Regions from separate parts of the Pseudomonas sp. FP597 genome, predicted to be linked through region 2. Evidence: riboswitches for the same ligand, from Rfam matches in the RefSeq annotation. Region 2 holds a riboswitch; the other holds the start of a gene.

Region 1 (7,841 bases), 1.4 Mb from region 2:
GCGCCCACAGCAACGTGGCGTTTCTGCTGGGCGAGGCGTATCGCTATCAGCCGGGGCTGGACACGCTGACCGTTTACCCCGGTGTGCTCAGCAGCTACCCGAACTTCATGTTCAATATTCCGGCCAGGGAAGTGCCGCAGTTCGTCGCCCAGATGGAACAGGCCAAGGATGCCGGGCAGTTCGAGAAAATCGTCGACCGTTGGGGCGTGCGTCGCAGTCATCCGTTGTTCTGGCAGTACTTCCACGATTTGTCGCAGTACATCCGTGAAACCACGCCGGTGGAAGAGGGTGTGTTGGACATGAACCGCTACGAGAACCTATAACTACTGTCAGTGATCCAGTCATCCCTCCACGTGGGTGCTGAAGCAGTCGGATATTTGCCTTGCGGGATTGGAAAAGGTACTCCGATGATGTTGATTTCAGTGCAGGCACTGCGCGCCTTCGCGGCATGGATTGTCGTGGGGGTTCACTTCATGCAGTTATTTTTTGACTTTGAGGCACATAACTCGCTGGAGTATCTGCTGGCCGATAAAGGCGGTATCGGGGTAGATATTTTCTTTGTCATCAGTGGTTTTGTGATCTTCATTGCGAGCGCAGACAAGACGTTGACCCCTTGGCGTTTTATGCTCATGCGACTGGCAAGGATCGTTCCGGCGTATTGGTTTTACACCTTGCTTATGGTTCTTCTGGTGGCGGCCGCGCCCTCGATTTTTCCCTATGAGCACCTTGAGTGGCGTTATGTGCTCAGGTCGCTGCTGTTCATCGCGGGCCCGAGCGAACCGGGCGAGGAGGTCTATCCGCTGCTGGGGGTCGGTTGGACCCTGAACTTTGAGATGTTGTTCTATGCGCTGTTTTCCTTCGCTTTGTTAGTTCGCGAATCCTATCGGTTGTGGGTAGTGGCAACGCTGCTGTATCTGGTGTGCTACCTCGGCGCCGCACTGGGCTTGGTCAGCGGTTTTTACAGTAACGGCATTGTCCTGGAGTTTCTGATGGGCATTGTGATCGGCATGATGTATCGCCGGGGGCTGTGCCGGGCCAGGCCTTGGCTGCCGTTGTTGGGTATCGTGGTTGCGTCAATGGCGGTTTATCACGGGGCAGATATACCGCGCGCGTTGGAATGGGGAGTGCCCAGCGCGATATTGGTCATCAGTTGTGTGACATTGGAGCGTTATTTCAAGGGTTTGCGGTTTTTGAAGGTGCTCGGCGACTGTTCCTATTCGGTGTACTTGATCCACGTGCCGGTACTCGCTGTTGGGCAATTTATTGCCGAACGGATGGAAATAGACCCCTATGCGATGCTGCTCGTATGCATGGCAGGGACGGCACTGGGCGCCTTTGCCAGTTACCAGTGGCTGGAAAAGGCGACCTATCGCAGGCTCAAGGGATGGTTCGGGGTTGATGCGCCGGCAGGTCTTTCCCGACAAAAATACTAGGACTTTGTACCTCGGTAATAATTTGGCGTAAACTGCCGGCAAGCCTGTGAGGAGTTTCCATGACTGCCATAACCATTACCGACGCCGCCCACGATTACCTGGCTGACCTGCTGTCCAAGCAGAACACGCCAGGCATCGGTATCCGCGTCTTTATCACCCAGCCCGGCACCCAATATGCCGAGACTTGCATTGCCTACTGCAAGCCCGGCGAAGAAAAACCTGAAGACACCGCGCTGGGGCTGAAAAGCTTCACCGCCTATATCGATGCCTTCAGCGAAGCCTTCCTTGACGATGCCGTGGTCGACTACGCCACCGATCGTATGGGCGGCCAGTTGACCATCAAGGCGCCGAACGCCAAGGTGCCGAATGTCAACGCCGACAGCCCGGTCAACGAGCGCATCAACTACTACCTGCAAACCGAGATCAACCCGGGTCTGGCCAGCCATGGCGGCCAGGTGAGCCTGATCGACGTAGTCGAGGACGGTATCGCCGTGCTCAAGTTCGGCGGCGGCTGCCAGGGCTGCGGCCAGGCGGACGTGACCCTGCGCGAAGGCATCGAGCGCACCCTGCTGGAGCGTATTCCGGAGCTCAAGGGCGTACGTGACGTGACCGACCACACGCAGAAAGAAAACGCCTACTACTGAGTAAGGTGTTCACTGCATATAAAAAACGGTGCCCCGTGAGCGCCGTTTTTTATGCTTTAAATTCAGGGTATTGCGAAGTATCTCTAACAAAGAAGATTAAGTGTGGGAGGGGGCTTGCAGTCGGCTTATGAGTAGGCTGATGCACCGCCATCAGGGCATAGGTATCTACACAACTTCCGGTGAGCGAAAAAAACTAGGGCGAATGGGCTGTTGTGGTGAGCGGGCTTGTCCCGCTCACCACAGGGAGGATTTTGAGCTTTTAAAATTGTGTAGATACCTATGGCCATTGCGGGCAAGCCCCTCCCGCATTTTTTTGTGTTTGTTCAGTTAAATCAGTGTGTTGCTGTTAATTTGTAAGGTGAGATATCAAGGCCGATAGAGGTGCGCATGCCCGGCCCGATACAGCGACGATTCACTGAAACCGTCGTTTGCCAGCACCCGTCCCACCACGATCAGCGCCGTACGCCTGAACCCCTTGGCCGCCACCTTCTCGGCAATATCACTGAGTGTTCCCACCACCCAATCCTGATCCGGCCACGTCGCTCGGTGCACCACTGCAATCGGGCAGTCCGCGCCATAGTGCGGCAGCAGATCGGCGACGATCCTTTCCAGATGATTGACCCCCAGGTGAATCGCCATGGTCGTGCCGTGACGCGCCAGGCTGTCGAAATCCTCGCCTGCCGGCATGCTGGTTTTATCGGCGTAGCGCGTGAGGATCACGCTCTGAGCGATATCCGGCAGGGTCAGTTCGGTCTCCAGCAAGGCGGCGCAGGCGGCTACCGCCGTGACGCCGGGGATGATCTGGAACGGGATGCCCGCTTCGCGCAAATACCGGATCTGCTCGCCAATCGCTCCATACAGGCTGGGATCGCCGGAATGTACGCGGGCCACGTCCAGGCCTTTGGCGTGGGCAGCCTTGATCAGGTCGATGATCTGTTCCAGGTGCAATTCGGCGCTGTTGACCACTTGCTGCGCCTGATGGCCTACCAGCACCGCCGCAGGCACCAACGAGCCGGCATAAATGATCACCGGGCACTGGCGAATCAGGCGCTGGCCTTTGACGGTGATCAATTCCGGGTCGCCGGGGCCGGCGCCGATGAAGTAGACGGTCATACGCAAATCCTGTGACAAGCGGCGAGCATGAAGGTTGTTCATGATCGGGAAGGGCGATTATCGAGCGTTTAGTCGCCGCAGGCCAATGCAAAGGTGGCCTGGGCGTTTTTTTTGCGGGTGATCAACAGGCGGGCCGGGGCATTGGTGAGCTGTTCGGCAAGCGCCAGCGCGGCACTTTCGGCGATGCCGTAGCAGCCCGTATGGGCAAATGCGACCGCCGATTTGTGGCTGAGACGGTCTTCATAAACAGCCAACTGCGTGGCACTGAAACACTGCAAGGGCAGCTTGAGCAACCGCGCCAGGTCGAGCAAACCGGGCTCATCCTGTTTGCGATCGAGGCTGGCCAGTGCGGTGATGCGCTGGCGATCGATGCCGCCCTCGGCGAGGGCGGCATCAAACAGCGCCAGCAGGGTGTAAACCTCACAACCGCGCTGGCAGCCCAGGCCGACGACGCAGGTCATGCCGAGTAGTGATCATCGCGGTTGCGCCGGAACAGCCAGGCGCTGATCAGGCCCAGTGCCAGCCAGAACGCCATGTTGGTCAACTGCGAAGCGATCTTGAATTGAGCCTCCAGCGCTTCTGGCGCCAGCATCGAGTGCACTTGCGGTTGGGGCGCGCCGATCACGTGCGGCACTGCCAGGATGGCCGCGCCCAGCACTTTGAGCAGCCAATGGCGGCCGAACACGATCAGTGCAATTCCGACAGCGGTAGACGCGGCGGTGCCGATCCACCAGGTCTGGCGCAGCGCCAGCTCGGCGGCGGCAGTGCCCGGCAATTCCGGCGGCAGGCCGAGGGTGGGCGCCAGCACAAAGGTCGCATAACCGGCCAGGCCCCAGAGCAGGCCCTGGGCGGTGCGGGTGGGTGCGCGCAGGGTGTACAAGCCTGCCAGCATCAGCGCAAAACCGACGGCGACCACCAGATTGCCGCCGGTGGTGGACAGCACGCGCTGCCAGCCGTCTTCCGGCGACCAGGCTTCGGCGTCGTGGCTGTGGGCAGCGGCGCCGGCGCCGTGTTCGTGGGCTACTTCGGCGGTTGCCGGGGCGTGCTCAAAGGTTTCCGCCTGCAGAATCAGCGGGGCGACCCAGAAACTTTGCAGCAGGGTCAGCAGCAGGGCGGCCAAAAGGCCAGTGAATCCTGCGGTTTGCGCAATACGCTTGATCATCTCGGCAGGCCTCAGTGGCACGGGAACGCGGCGCTGTGGCGGGTATCGTGGGCGGCGTTGTGCACCGCCTCGATGTGCGAGAAGCCGGCGAAATACACCAGGCACGCGCCGAGGATCGACGCGCCGATGGCGGCGGTCAGACGTTGGCTGAGGGTAGTGGTACTGCTGGCGGTAGCTGAGGTGCTGCTGATGATCGACATGGCGCGTCCCTTTCAGGTGTCAGGGTGAAACGAGCGCATGAAAACCCCGCGAGCCGGGCACGCAGGGTTTTGAACAGCGCCCGCCCACCGCGGGTTTGTTATCTGATTTTTCGGGCCGGTCTCCGGGCTCGCGAGGGACTCTGGGTCTATAAAGCATCGCCTTCCCATGCCATACCGACACAGTGGATCTGACGCTTCGCTCGCTTACCGTTGCGGGGGCAGCACCGGACTGGCCATCTGTCGATGACGCACCGGTTTCCCGTTTCACCCTGTGAAGGGCACCCGAAACAAGGCCTGTAGGAAAGCATGCAGAGCGACGGTAGTCAAATTGACCGAGCACCTGTAGCCTTGCATCCTGCGAGGTTCTTCGGCCCAGGCCGAAGCTAAGAAGGGAACACGGTTCAATCCGTGGCTGCCCCCGCAACTGTGAAGGGTTTACCGACTGCCATGCCACTGCCCATCAGGCGGGAAGGCGCAGCCGGCGCCGGCCTGATGGCCCGCATGCCCCTAGCCAGGAGACCTGCCTCGCAACCGATTTTCCACTTCAACCGGGCGGGGTGATCCGGTGACGAAATCCGCTGCTGCGCGCCGTCGCAGGGCTTATCGTCCCGTATGCCCGCCCTCAAGGGCATCCGATGAAAACACTGGCCAAACTTCCCGTCACCATCGTTACCGGCTTCCTCGGGTCGGGCAAAACCACCTTGCTGCGCCATATGCTCGACAATGCCCAGGGCCGTCGCATCGCCGTGATCGTCAACGAGTTCGGCGAGCTGGGCATCGACGGTGAAATCCTCAAGCAGTGCTCTATCGGTTGCACCGAGGAAGAAGCCAACGGTCGTGTCTACGAACTGGCCAACGGCTGCCTGTGCTGCACCGTGCAGGAAGAATTCTTCCCGGTGATGCGTGAGCTGGTGGCCCGTCGCGGCGACCTCGACCATATCCTCATCGAAACCTCGGGCCTGGCGCTGCCAAAACCGTTGGTGCAAGCCTTCCAGTGGCCGGAAATCCGCAGCGCCTGCACGGTTGACGCGGTGATCACCGTGGTCGACAGCCCCGCCGTGGCCGCCGGTACCTTCGCCGCGTTCCCCGACCAGGTCGACGCCCAGCGCAAGCTCGACCCGAATCTGGATCACGAGTCGCCCTTGCACGAGCTGTTCGCCGACCAGTTGGCCAGCGCCGACCTGGTGATCCTCAATAAATCCGACCTGATCAGCCGCGAAGACCTGGCCCGCGTGCGCCTGGAAGTCGCCCAAGAGCTGCCGCCGGCGGTGAAAGTCATCGAAGCCAGCAGTGGCCGCGTTCCGCTGGACGTGCTGATCGGCCTGGGTGCCGGCTCCGAAGAGCACATCGACGGTCGCCACAGCCATCACGATCATCATCACGACGGTGAAGACGATCACGACCATGACGCTTTTGACTCGATCTCCATCGACCTGCCGCAGGCCGACGAAGCCTTGCTGCTCGACGCGCTGACCCAACTGGTGGTGCAGCACGGCATCCTGCGCGTCAAAGGCTTCGCCGCGATCCCGAACAAGCCGATGCGTCTGCTGGTCCAGGGCGTGGGCACGCGTTTCGACAAGCACTTCGACCGTGCCTGGGGCGCTGACGAGGCGCGCATCACGCGCCTGGTGCTGATCGGCCAGGACCTGGATGCCGCCGGCCTTGAAGCGCAGTTGCGCGCAGCGCTCAGCGTTTAACCCATGCACCTGCTCAGGACTCAGCCCGGTGGTTTCGTCGCGGACGACAATATCGCCGACCTTGGCCAGACCCCTGCCGAACTGGTGATCCTGTGCAGCGGCGATTCGAGCCTGGCGCTGCTGGCCGAAGCGGCGCAACAGCTACCCGACGATTACCCCAGCCTGCGCCTGGCCAACCCGATGCAGGTGCAGAACCACGCGTCGGTCGACCTGTACGTCGACGAAGTGCTACGCCATGCCAAGGTCATCCTGCTTTCGCTGCATGGCGGTATCGGTTATTGGCGCTATGGCATCGAGCGCCTGGTGGAGCTGGCCGAACGCGGCGTCACGCTGATCCTCGTGCCGGGCGATGATCGCCCGGACCCGGAACTCAGTGGCCTGAGCACGGTAAACGCCGAACAACGCGACCGCCTGTGGCACTTCCTGCGCCAGGGCGGCTTGGGCAATGCGCTGGATTTCTATCGCTGCCTGGCCAGCGGTTACCTGGGCCGTGATTACCCTTGGGCCGAGCCGCAAACCCTGGCGCGGACCGCGATCTATCACCCGCACACCGCCAATGCCCGTCTTGAAGACTGGCAGTTGGCGTGGAACCCGGACTGGCCCGTAGCGGCGGTGCTGTTCTACCGTTCGCATCTGCAGGCGGCCAATACCGGTTTTATCGACGAGTTCTGTCAACGCTTGCAGGCGGCGGGCCTCAACCCGCTGCCGATGGCGGTGGCCAGCCTGAAAGAGCCCGGCTGTCTGGCGGTGGTCGAGGACCTGCTGGATGAGGTCGACGCCGCGGTGATCCTCAACACCACCGGTTTTGCCCAGTCCAGCCCCGAAGCGCCGCATGTGCGCCCGTTTCGTCGCAATATCCCAGTGATCCAGGCCATTTGCGCCCAGGACAACCAGCCCGGTTGGCAGGCCAGCGAGCAGGGCCTGGGCCCGCGGGACCTGGCGATGCACATTGCCTTGCCGGAACTGGACGGGCGCATCATCAGCCGGCCCATCAGTTTCAAGGACCTGGCCTGGCGCAGCGAGCGCAGCCAGTCGGATGTGGTGTGCTACCGCGCAGCGCCCGAGCGCATGGACTTTGTCGCCTCGCTCGCACGGCGCTGGGTCGAGCTGGCGCGGGTGCCGAATGCGCATAAGCGCATCGCGCTGATCCTCGCCAACTACCCGACCCGCGATGGTCGCATCGGTAATGGCGTGGGCCTGGACACGCCGGCGGCGGCACTGAATATCCTGCGGGCGCTGCAGGCTGAAGGCTATCCGCTGCCGGATACTTTGCCGGACAGCGGCACGGCATTGATCCATGAACTGCTCGGCGGCGTCACCAACGACCTCGACAGCCTGGACCTGCGCCCCTGCCATCAAAGCCTGGGCCTGGATGACTATGAGGCGATGTTCCAGCGCTTGCCGCAGGCCAATCGCCAGGCCGTGCTGGAGCGCTGGGGCGCGCCGCATACCGACCCGATGTTCCGCGACGGCCGCCTGATGATCGCCGGCCTGCGCCTGGGCCAGACGTTTGTCGGCATCCAGCCGGCGCGCGGTTACCAAGTGGATGCCAGCGCGGTGTATCACGACCCGGACCTGGTGCCGCCCCACGG
Region 2 (7,841 bases):
CGCATCCAGCGCGCGACGGTGCCACAGGCACACGGCCAATCCCGCGACCGCCACCGGCACCGCCAGCCACACCGACGGCCAGCGCACGCCGCTGAGGTTGCCGAGCAGCCAGAACAGGATGCCGCGCGCCTGTTCCGAGCTGGCGGATTTGGTGATCAGGAACGCGGTGAGCGCATTGAACAGCTGCGAGCCGGCAATGCCCGCGAGGATGATCTGCCCGGTGCCGCTCAGGGAACCGCTGGCCCGTGTCAGCAGAATCACCAGCGCAAACGCCGCCATGGCCCCGACAAACGCGCCGGCCGACAGCGAAATCAAGCCGCCGCCCACGCCCATCAACGCCACCAGCACCGCGCCGGTCGAGGCGCCCGCGCTGATGCCCAGCAGGTACGGATCGGCCAACGGGTTGCGCAGCAATGACTGCAAAATCACCCCGCAGGTGGCCAGCCCGGCACCGCAGGCGGCGGCGACCAGGGCGCGGGTCAGGCGGTAATTCCACACCACGCCTTCGTCGATGGGGTCCAGCACGTAGCCGGCGTTCCACAGTTTGTTGGCCAGCACCTGCAACACCACCTGCGGTTCGATGGCGGTTTCGCCGATGGCCACGCCGGCAAGGACGGCGGCCAGCAGCAGCGCGAGGGCAAGTAAGGTACGGATCATTTGGACAGGTCGTAGCCGTCGATGGCCCCGGCCAATTGTTCAAGGCCATCAAAGGTGCGCAGGCTGGCCTGCAGCGCCAGGGCGTCGAGGATGATGATGCGGTTGTTTTTTACCGCGTCCATGTTGCGCGTGACCGGGTCGCTGCGCAGGAAGGCGAGTTTCTTTTCATGGTCGTCGGCGGGGTAGCGGCGGCGGTCCATGCGGGCGATCACCAGGAAGGTCGGGTTGGCCTTGGCGAGGGTTTCCCAGCCGACGGCGGGCCACTCTTCATCCGATTGCACCACGTTGTGCAAACCAAGGGTGTCGAGCATGAATTCGGGAACGCCCTTGTGGCCGGCCACGTACGGGTCGCTGGCCATCTCCGCGCTGGAGAACCACACCAGTGCGCTGGCCTGTTTCAAGCCCTTGCCTTGCGCGGTGGCGACGGACTTGGCCAGGCGCGCCTTGAGTGCATCGTTCAGTTGTTCGCCGCGATCCTGGACGTCGAAAATCTGCGCCAATTGGTGGATGCTTTTGTAGATTGTCTCAATGTGGAACTGCTCCAGCCGCGTGCCGTCGGCGCCCACCAGGTTGTCCTTGCCTTCGCAGTCGGAGGGCAGCACGTAGGTGGGAATCTTCAGTTCATGGAATTGCTCGCGAGTGCCGACCACGCCTTGCGGGCCGACCACCCATTCCAGCTCGGCGGCCACCAGTTGCGGGCGCTTGGCGATCACCGCTTCAAAGCTTGGCTCGTTGTTAGCCAGGCGTTCGATGCCGTCGTTTTGCGCCTTGAACTGCGGCAGCACGCTGTTGAACCACAGCGAGGTGCCGACCACGGTGTTGCCCACGCCCAGGGCGTAAAGCATTTCGGTGGCGGCCTGGCCGATGGTCACGCTGCGTGTCGGGGCTTGCTGGAAGGTGACGCTGCTGCCGCAGTTTTCGACGGTCAGCGGGTAATGAGCGGGGGCCGCGTGGGCCAGGGCACAGAAGCCCAGCCCGGTGAGCAGGGCGGTAACGTGTGGCAGCATGGGGCGATCTCCGTGTGAACCGTACGTGAAGCAGGGGAGGTACGGCTCGGAAATACGCCCTCGAACGCTGCCGCTCGGGCAGGCGAGGATGTCCTTCCCGGACACCCCGCCGGTAGTGATGTTGCTGGGCCGGCAGGTCTCCTGACTGATGCGTCGTCGCCTCGCTCCAGCCTTCCCGGACGGTGTCCAGTGGCGTTGAGGAGCAGGCTCGGCACCTACAGTTGCGGGGGCAGTTTCGATTGGCGCCGCGGGCGGCGCTTCGAATTCCCTATTAGTCCCGTGGGGGAACCGGCGGCGGTATGGTAGTTGATTCGGCGCGGGAGCGGGAGGTCGAAGTGAGCCCGGTCACACGCGAATATCTTCAGGCCCCCGGATCAGCGCTTCGATGCGCGTCCCGGTAGCGCGCTCTTCATTGCTGAACCCGTCGTAATCGGCCAGGTTGCCAAAGCGAATGCCGGTCAAGCCTTCGATCTGGATCACGCTGCGCTGGTAGGTTCTGAGCTGCCCGAAGACCAGGTCGAGCTGACCCAGTTCACGGCTTTGGTCGATCATGTAGGCGCTGGCTGAAGGCTTGCCATCGTCGCTCAGGTACGCGACGACTTTCCAGAATGCCTTGGGGATTTTGACGCCACGGTACAGGCGGTCGTCGTCGGCGAAGACCGGGCCGGTGAACACCGTGGCACGGGCTTTCCAGCGCTGGGTGTTGTCGAGGAGATAGTCTTCGAGTTCGAGCCAGGTCTTCTGGTTGAAGCCGCTCATCTGCGGTGAGCAGTTGGTGAAATGGAAGGTGTCGAGGTTGGCGGTGGTTGCCTCGTCGCCCCAGTTGGGGTCCTGGCGCCGTACCAGATGGCCGCGGTCCAGGCCGTTGCCGGCGTAGAGGTCCTCGCCCACTTGGGCGTCGAGCGGCAGGCGGCCGTCGTAGGCCCAGCTGTCGTTGCTGCGCACGATGTCCACATGCCGTGCGCCGTCGATGTTGACCCCCACATAGTGGGCCAGTCGTCGGGAGCGTGACATCGTGATGGAAAAGTGCGTGTAGTCCAGCCGTGGTTGCACGTCAGCCGCCAACGTTTCGTTGACCGTAGGCCATGGCACCACGAAACTGCCGAGGAAGTCTTCAGCGTAACCGCTGCGGTTGTGCAGGTCCTTGGCCGGCGTGGTGCGCGGCGTCGGGGCCCTGGCCTCCAGGAGTGTGGGAAAGGGCGCGATCAACGGGCGCAGATCGGCGAGCCTGGGGCGGTGGGACAGGTCGACATTGACTTTACGTGCGGGCATGGGCTGCTCCTTGCGGGCCTGAGATAAACATACTGCAACATAGGTTCATGACAATTTAGGCCAGGCACTGACAGCCGGACTATCCTGAAACGGTTATCCGGAGTTCACCACACGCCAGAATGGAGCCAGCTTATGTGTGTTCGCCACCACCGCAATCCGATTTTTTGCCTGATTCCTCCGTACATGCTCGATCAGATCGCCCGTCACGGTGATAAAGCCCAGCGTGAAATTGCGTTACGCACACGGGCCAAGGACAGCACATTCCGCTCGTTGCGCATGCTCGCCGTGCCTGCCCGAGGCCCGGCCCACATGGCCGTGGCCATGGGAGCGGGCAAACGCCGCTCAATCTACAGCGCCGACGGCACCGACACCCTGCCCGGCAAACTGATCCGCGGCGAGGGGCAGCCCGCCAGTGGTGATGCGGCGGTCGACGAAGCCTATGACGGCCTGGGCGCGACCTTCGACTTTTTCGACGAGGTATTCGACCGCAACTCCATCGACGATGCCGGCATGGCGCTGGACGCCACCGTGCATTTTGGCAAGGACTACAACAATGCCTTCTGGAACTCGACCCAGATGGTGTTTGGCGATGGCGACGGGCAGTTGTTCAACCGCTTCACCGTGGCCCTCGACGTGATTGGTCATGAGTTGGCCCATGGCGTGACCGAGGATGAGGCCAAGCTGATGTATTTCAACCAGTCCGGCGCGTTGAACGAGTCGCTGTCGGATGTGTTCGGCTCACTGATCAAGCAGCACGCGTTGCAGCAGAAGGCCGAAGACGCCGACTGGTTGATCGGCAAAGGGCTGTTTACCCAGAAAATCAAAGGCACCGCGCTGCGTTCGATGCAGGCCCCCGGTACGGCGTTCGATGACAAGCTGCTGGGCAAGGACCCTCAACCCGGACACATGGATGATTTTGTGCAGACCTACGACGACAATGGCGGCGTGCATATCAATTCCGGTATTCCCAACCATGCGTTCTATCAGGTGGCCACCCGGCTGGGTGGGTTCGCCTGGGAGCGCGCCGGTCGCATCTGGTACGACGCCTTGCGTGATGCGCGGCTGCGGCCGAACTCGGGCTTTTTGCGTTTTGCCCGTATCACTTACGATGTCGCCGGTCGGCTGTACGGCATCAACAAGGAAGAGCAGAAGGCGGTCAAGGACGGTTGGAAAGCGGTGGGCATCAATGTCTGACAAGCCGCCAGGGCGGCGAGGAACAGTCATGCGAATTTCAATCAAGGAAAACGGCGGCCCGGCGTTTTTTCCGGGCCTGGCCAAGCCTCACAGCGTCGAACTGGACGCGCTGCCCGAGCCGGAGAGGCAAGAGCTGCGGCAACTGGTCGAGGCGTCTGACTTCTTTCAGTTGCCGCAAAGTACCGCTCCAGAGCCGGGTAAACCCGGCCAGGTGCATTACACCCTGACGGTGACCGAGGGTGAGCGCGAGCACACGGTGTGTGTGCTGGCGCCGGTGAAATCCCAGGCGCTGGATGGGTTGGTGCAGTGTGTACGCCGGCATGTTCGCTGTTGAGGCATCGTTTAACGTCAAAACAGCGCAGCTCCCCAGGACCTGTTATTTGCGATCCAGCCACACGGTCTGCGCGTTGCAGAACTCGCGCACGCCGAAGTGCGACAGTTCACGGCCGAACCCGCTCTTTTTCACACCGCCAAACGCCACCCGAGGGTCGGACACGCTGAAGGCGTTGACGAAGATCCCGCCGGTGTCCAGCTGGTTGGCGATGTGCCGCGCCTTCGCCGCATCGGTGGTGAAAATGCTGGCGGTGAGGCCGAACTCGCTGTCGTTGGCCAGGGCCACGGCGTGGTCGGCATCGCGGGCGGTAATGATCGAGGCCACCGGGCCGAACAGTTCCTGTTTGAACGAGGTCATCTGGTCGGTGACGTTTGCCAGTACGGTCGGCTCGTAATAGTTGCCGGCACCGGCGACTTTATTGCCGCCGAGCAGCAAGGTCGCGCCTTCTTCCAAGGTCGCCTGGACCTGGCCATGCAGCTCATCACGCAGATCGAAACGCGCCATCGGGCCGACGTAGGTGTCGGTCGAAGTCGGGTCGCCCATCACCAGTTTGCGGCTGGCCTCGACGAATTTAGCCGTGAAGGCTTCCACCACACCGGCTTCGATAATCAGGCGCTTGGCGGCGGCGCAGACCTGGCCGCTGTTCTGGAAACGCCCGATCACGGCGGCCTGCGCGGCGGCATCAAGGTCGGCGTCGTTAAGCACGATAAACGGGTCGGAGCCGCCCAATTCCAGCACGCATTTTTTCAGCGCTGCACCGGCCTGGGAGCCGATGGCGATACCGGCACGCACGCTGCCGGTGAGGGTGATGGCGGCGATGCGTGGGTCGGCGATGGCGCTGGAGACGCCGTCGGTGGTCACGTTGATCACTTCGAACAGGCCCTCGGCAAAACCGGCTTTCTGGAAGGCTTGCTGGATCAGGTAGGCGCTGCCCATCACGTTCGGTGCGTGTTTGAGTACATAGGTATTGCCCGCGAGCATGGTTGGTACCGCGCCACGCAGTACCTGCCATACCGGGAAGTTCCACGGCATCACGGCGAGGATCGGGCCCAATGGGCGGTATTCGATGTGGGCGGTGCCGTTGTCCACCAGGGTCGGCTCCGGCTCAAGCATGGCCGGGCCTTGGGCGGCGTACCATTCACTCAGTTGCGCGCATTTCTCGATTTCGGCACGGGCCTGGGCGATGGGTTTGCCCATTTCCAGGGTGATCATCTGTGCCATGGCTTCGGCTTGCTCGCGCAATGCACTGGCCAGGGCCAGCAGCCGTTCGGCGCGCTGGCTCACCGGTTGGCGGCGCCAGGTGCGAAAGGCTGCGGTGGCGCGGTTGAGGGCGGCGTCCAGCTGCGAGGCGGTTTCGTAAGGGTAGCTGCCGACGGTTTCGCCATTGGCGGGGTTGATCGACAGGGCGTGGGTCGGGTGGGAAATCATGTTCATGGCACCGTCCGGCTGAATGAGTGGAATGAGTTCAGCCTACGGAGCTTTATGTTTTCTGGAAACTGAATAATATTGAGCAATACATTCACGATTGGAGAATGACTTGGACCTGGTGCAACTGGAAATCTTCAAGGCCGTTGCCGAGCAAGGCAGCATCAGTGCCGCCGCGCAGTTGATTCATCGCGTGCCGTCGAACCTGACCACGCGCATCAAGCAACTGGAGCAGGACCTGGGCGTGGAATTGTTCATTCGCGAAAAGAGCCGTCTGCGCCTGTCGCCGGCTGGCTGGAATTTCCTCGGCTATGCGCGGCGCATTCTCGACCTGGTGCAAGAGGCCCGCGCCACGGTAGCGGGGGAGGAGCCCCAGGGGGCGTTCGCCCTGGGTTCGCTGGAAAGCACGGCGGCGGTGCGTATTCCGGCGTTGCTGGCGGCGTACAACCAGAAGCACACCAAGGTCGAACTGGACCTGAGTACCGGGCCGTCGGGCACGATGATCGAAGGTGTGCTGTCGGGGCGCCTGACGGCGGCGTTTGTCGATGGTCCGGTGCTGCACTCGACCCTGGAAGGCGTGGCCGTGTTCGAAGAAGAGATGGTGGTGATAGCGCCGCTGCATCACGCGCCGATCACGCGCGGGCAGGACGTGAATGGCGAGAACATCTATACGTTCCGCTCGAACTGTTCCTACCGGCACCACTTCGAGCGCTGGTTTTCACAGGATGGTGCCGTACCGGGCAAGATCTTCGAGATCGAGTCGTACCACGGCATGTTGGCGTGCGTCAGCGCCGGCGCCGGGCTGGCGCTGATGCCGCGCAGCATGCTGGAAAGCATGCCGGGGTGTGCGGCGGTGAGTGTGTGGCCGCTGGCCGATACATTCCGCTTCTTGAATACCTGGCTGATCTGGCGGCGAGGCACGGTGTCGCAGAGCTTGAACAGCTTTGTAAACCTGCTGGAGGAACGCAATCTGAAAGCGTCGGTGTCTTAATGTGGGAGAGGGCTTGCCCCTCCCGCATTGACCCGGTTTCAGCCGCCGAACTGGAAGGTGCCCATGGCCAGTTTGGCCATGATTGCCGTTGCGCCCAACTGCACCAGCCATAACGCCAAGCCCCCCAGGAACACCCCCAGCGCCACTTGCAGCACCAGGCTTTTCTGGCGTTTGGCGTGCGGCGCGCGTGGGGTGTAGTTGTGCAGTTCGTCGCGGTCGGCACGCAGGTCCAGGTCATCGTTTCTCATAAGGCTCTCACAGCAAAGGGGCGATCAGGGTTCAGTCTAGGGGCTGGAGACGAAAAAGGGGAAGCCATCGGCTTCCCCTCCTGTGCCGCGCCAGCAGGTTTACAGCACCTGGACGATGGCCTTTGTGACCGCAGCAATGTTTGCCTGGTTCAGCGCCGCAACGCAGATACGCCCGGTATCCAGCGCATAGATGCCAAACTCGCTGCGCAGGCGGCCGACTTGCTCAACGGTGAGGCCGGAGTAGGAGAACATCCCACGCTGACGGCCGACGAAGCTGAAATCGTGGCCCGGGGCAGCCTTGGCCAGTTCGGCCACCATCTGCTCGCGCATGCCACGGATGCGCAGGCGCATCTCCGCCAGTTCGGCTTCCCACTGGGCGCGCAGCTCAGGGTTGTTCAACACGGCCGCCACAATCGCCGCGCCGTGGGTCGGTGGGTTGGAGTAGTTGGTGCGGATCACACGCTTGACCTGGGACAGGATGCGCGCGCTTTCTTCCTTGGAGTCGCCGACGATCGACAGCGCGCCCACACGTTCGCCATACAGAGAGAACGATTTGGAGAACGAGCTGGAGACGAAGAACGTCAGGCCCGATTCCGCGAACAGGCGCACCGCGGCGGCGTCTTCGTGGATGCCGTCGCCAAAGCCCTGGTAGGCCATGTCGAGGAAGGGGATGAGGTTCTTGGCCTTGACCACGTCCAACACGTTTTGCCAGT

What was found. A riboswitch is a leader RNA that binds a small molecule or an ion and turns the genes downstream of it on or off. The one in region 2 is predicted to bind cobalamin.
Positions count from the first base shown of each region.
Region 1: another riboswitch for cobalamin. It lies ahead of cobW (cobalamin biosynthesis protein CobW); the one in region 2 lies ahead of PSH66_RS20030 (ABC transporter substrate-binding protein).

Region 1 covers NZ_CP117432.1:2,981,759-2,989,599, forward strand. The annotation lists gene PSH66_RS13895 (fatty acid cis/trans isomerase) at 1-323, shown strand, start outside; gene PSH66_RS13900 (acyltransferase) at 411-1,433, shown strand; gene nfuA (Fe-S biogenesis protein NfuA) at 1,493-2,077, shown strand; gene cobM (precorrin-4 C(11)-methyltransferase) at 2,444-3,190, opposite strand; gene PSH66_RS13915 (cobalamin biosynthesis protein) at 3,259-3,651, opposite strand; gene PSH66_RS13920 (CbtA family protein) at 3,648-4,352, opposite strand; gene PSH66_RS13925 (CbtB-domain containing protein) at 4,364-4,552, opposite strand; cobalamin riboswitch at 4,648-4,853, opposite strand; cobalamin riboswitch at 4,896-5,095, shown strand; gene cobW (cobalamin biosynthesis protein CobW) at 5,188-6,249, shown strand; gene cobN (cobaltochelatase subunit CobN) at 6,253-7,841, shown strand, end outside.
Region 2 covers NZ_CP117432.1:4,398,570-4,406,410, reverse strand. The annotation lists gene PSH66_RS20035 (iron ABC transporter permease) at 1-657, opposite strand, end outside; gene PSH66_RS20030 (ABC transporter substrate-binding protein) at 654-1,664, opposite strand; cobalamin riboswitch at 1,778-1,972, opposite strand; gene PSH66_RS20025 (DNA/RNA non-specific endonuclease) at 2,010-2,936, opposite strand; gene PSH66_RS20020 (M4 family metallopeptidase) at 3,069-4,130, shown strand; gene PSH66_RS20015 (protealysin inhibitor emfourin) at 4,159-4,464, shown strand; gene PSH66_RS20010 (aldehyde dehydrogenase family protein) at 4,507-5,898, opposite strand; gene PSH66_RS20005 (LysR family transcriptional regulator) at 6,002-6,880, shown strand; gene PSH66_RS20000 (hypothetical protein) at 6,919-7,128, opposite strand; gene PSH66_RS19995 (amino acid aminotransferase) at 7,228-7,841, opposite strand, start outside.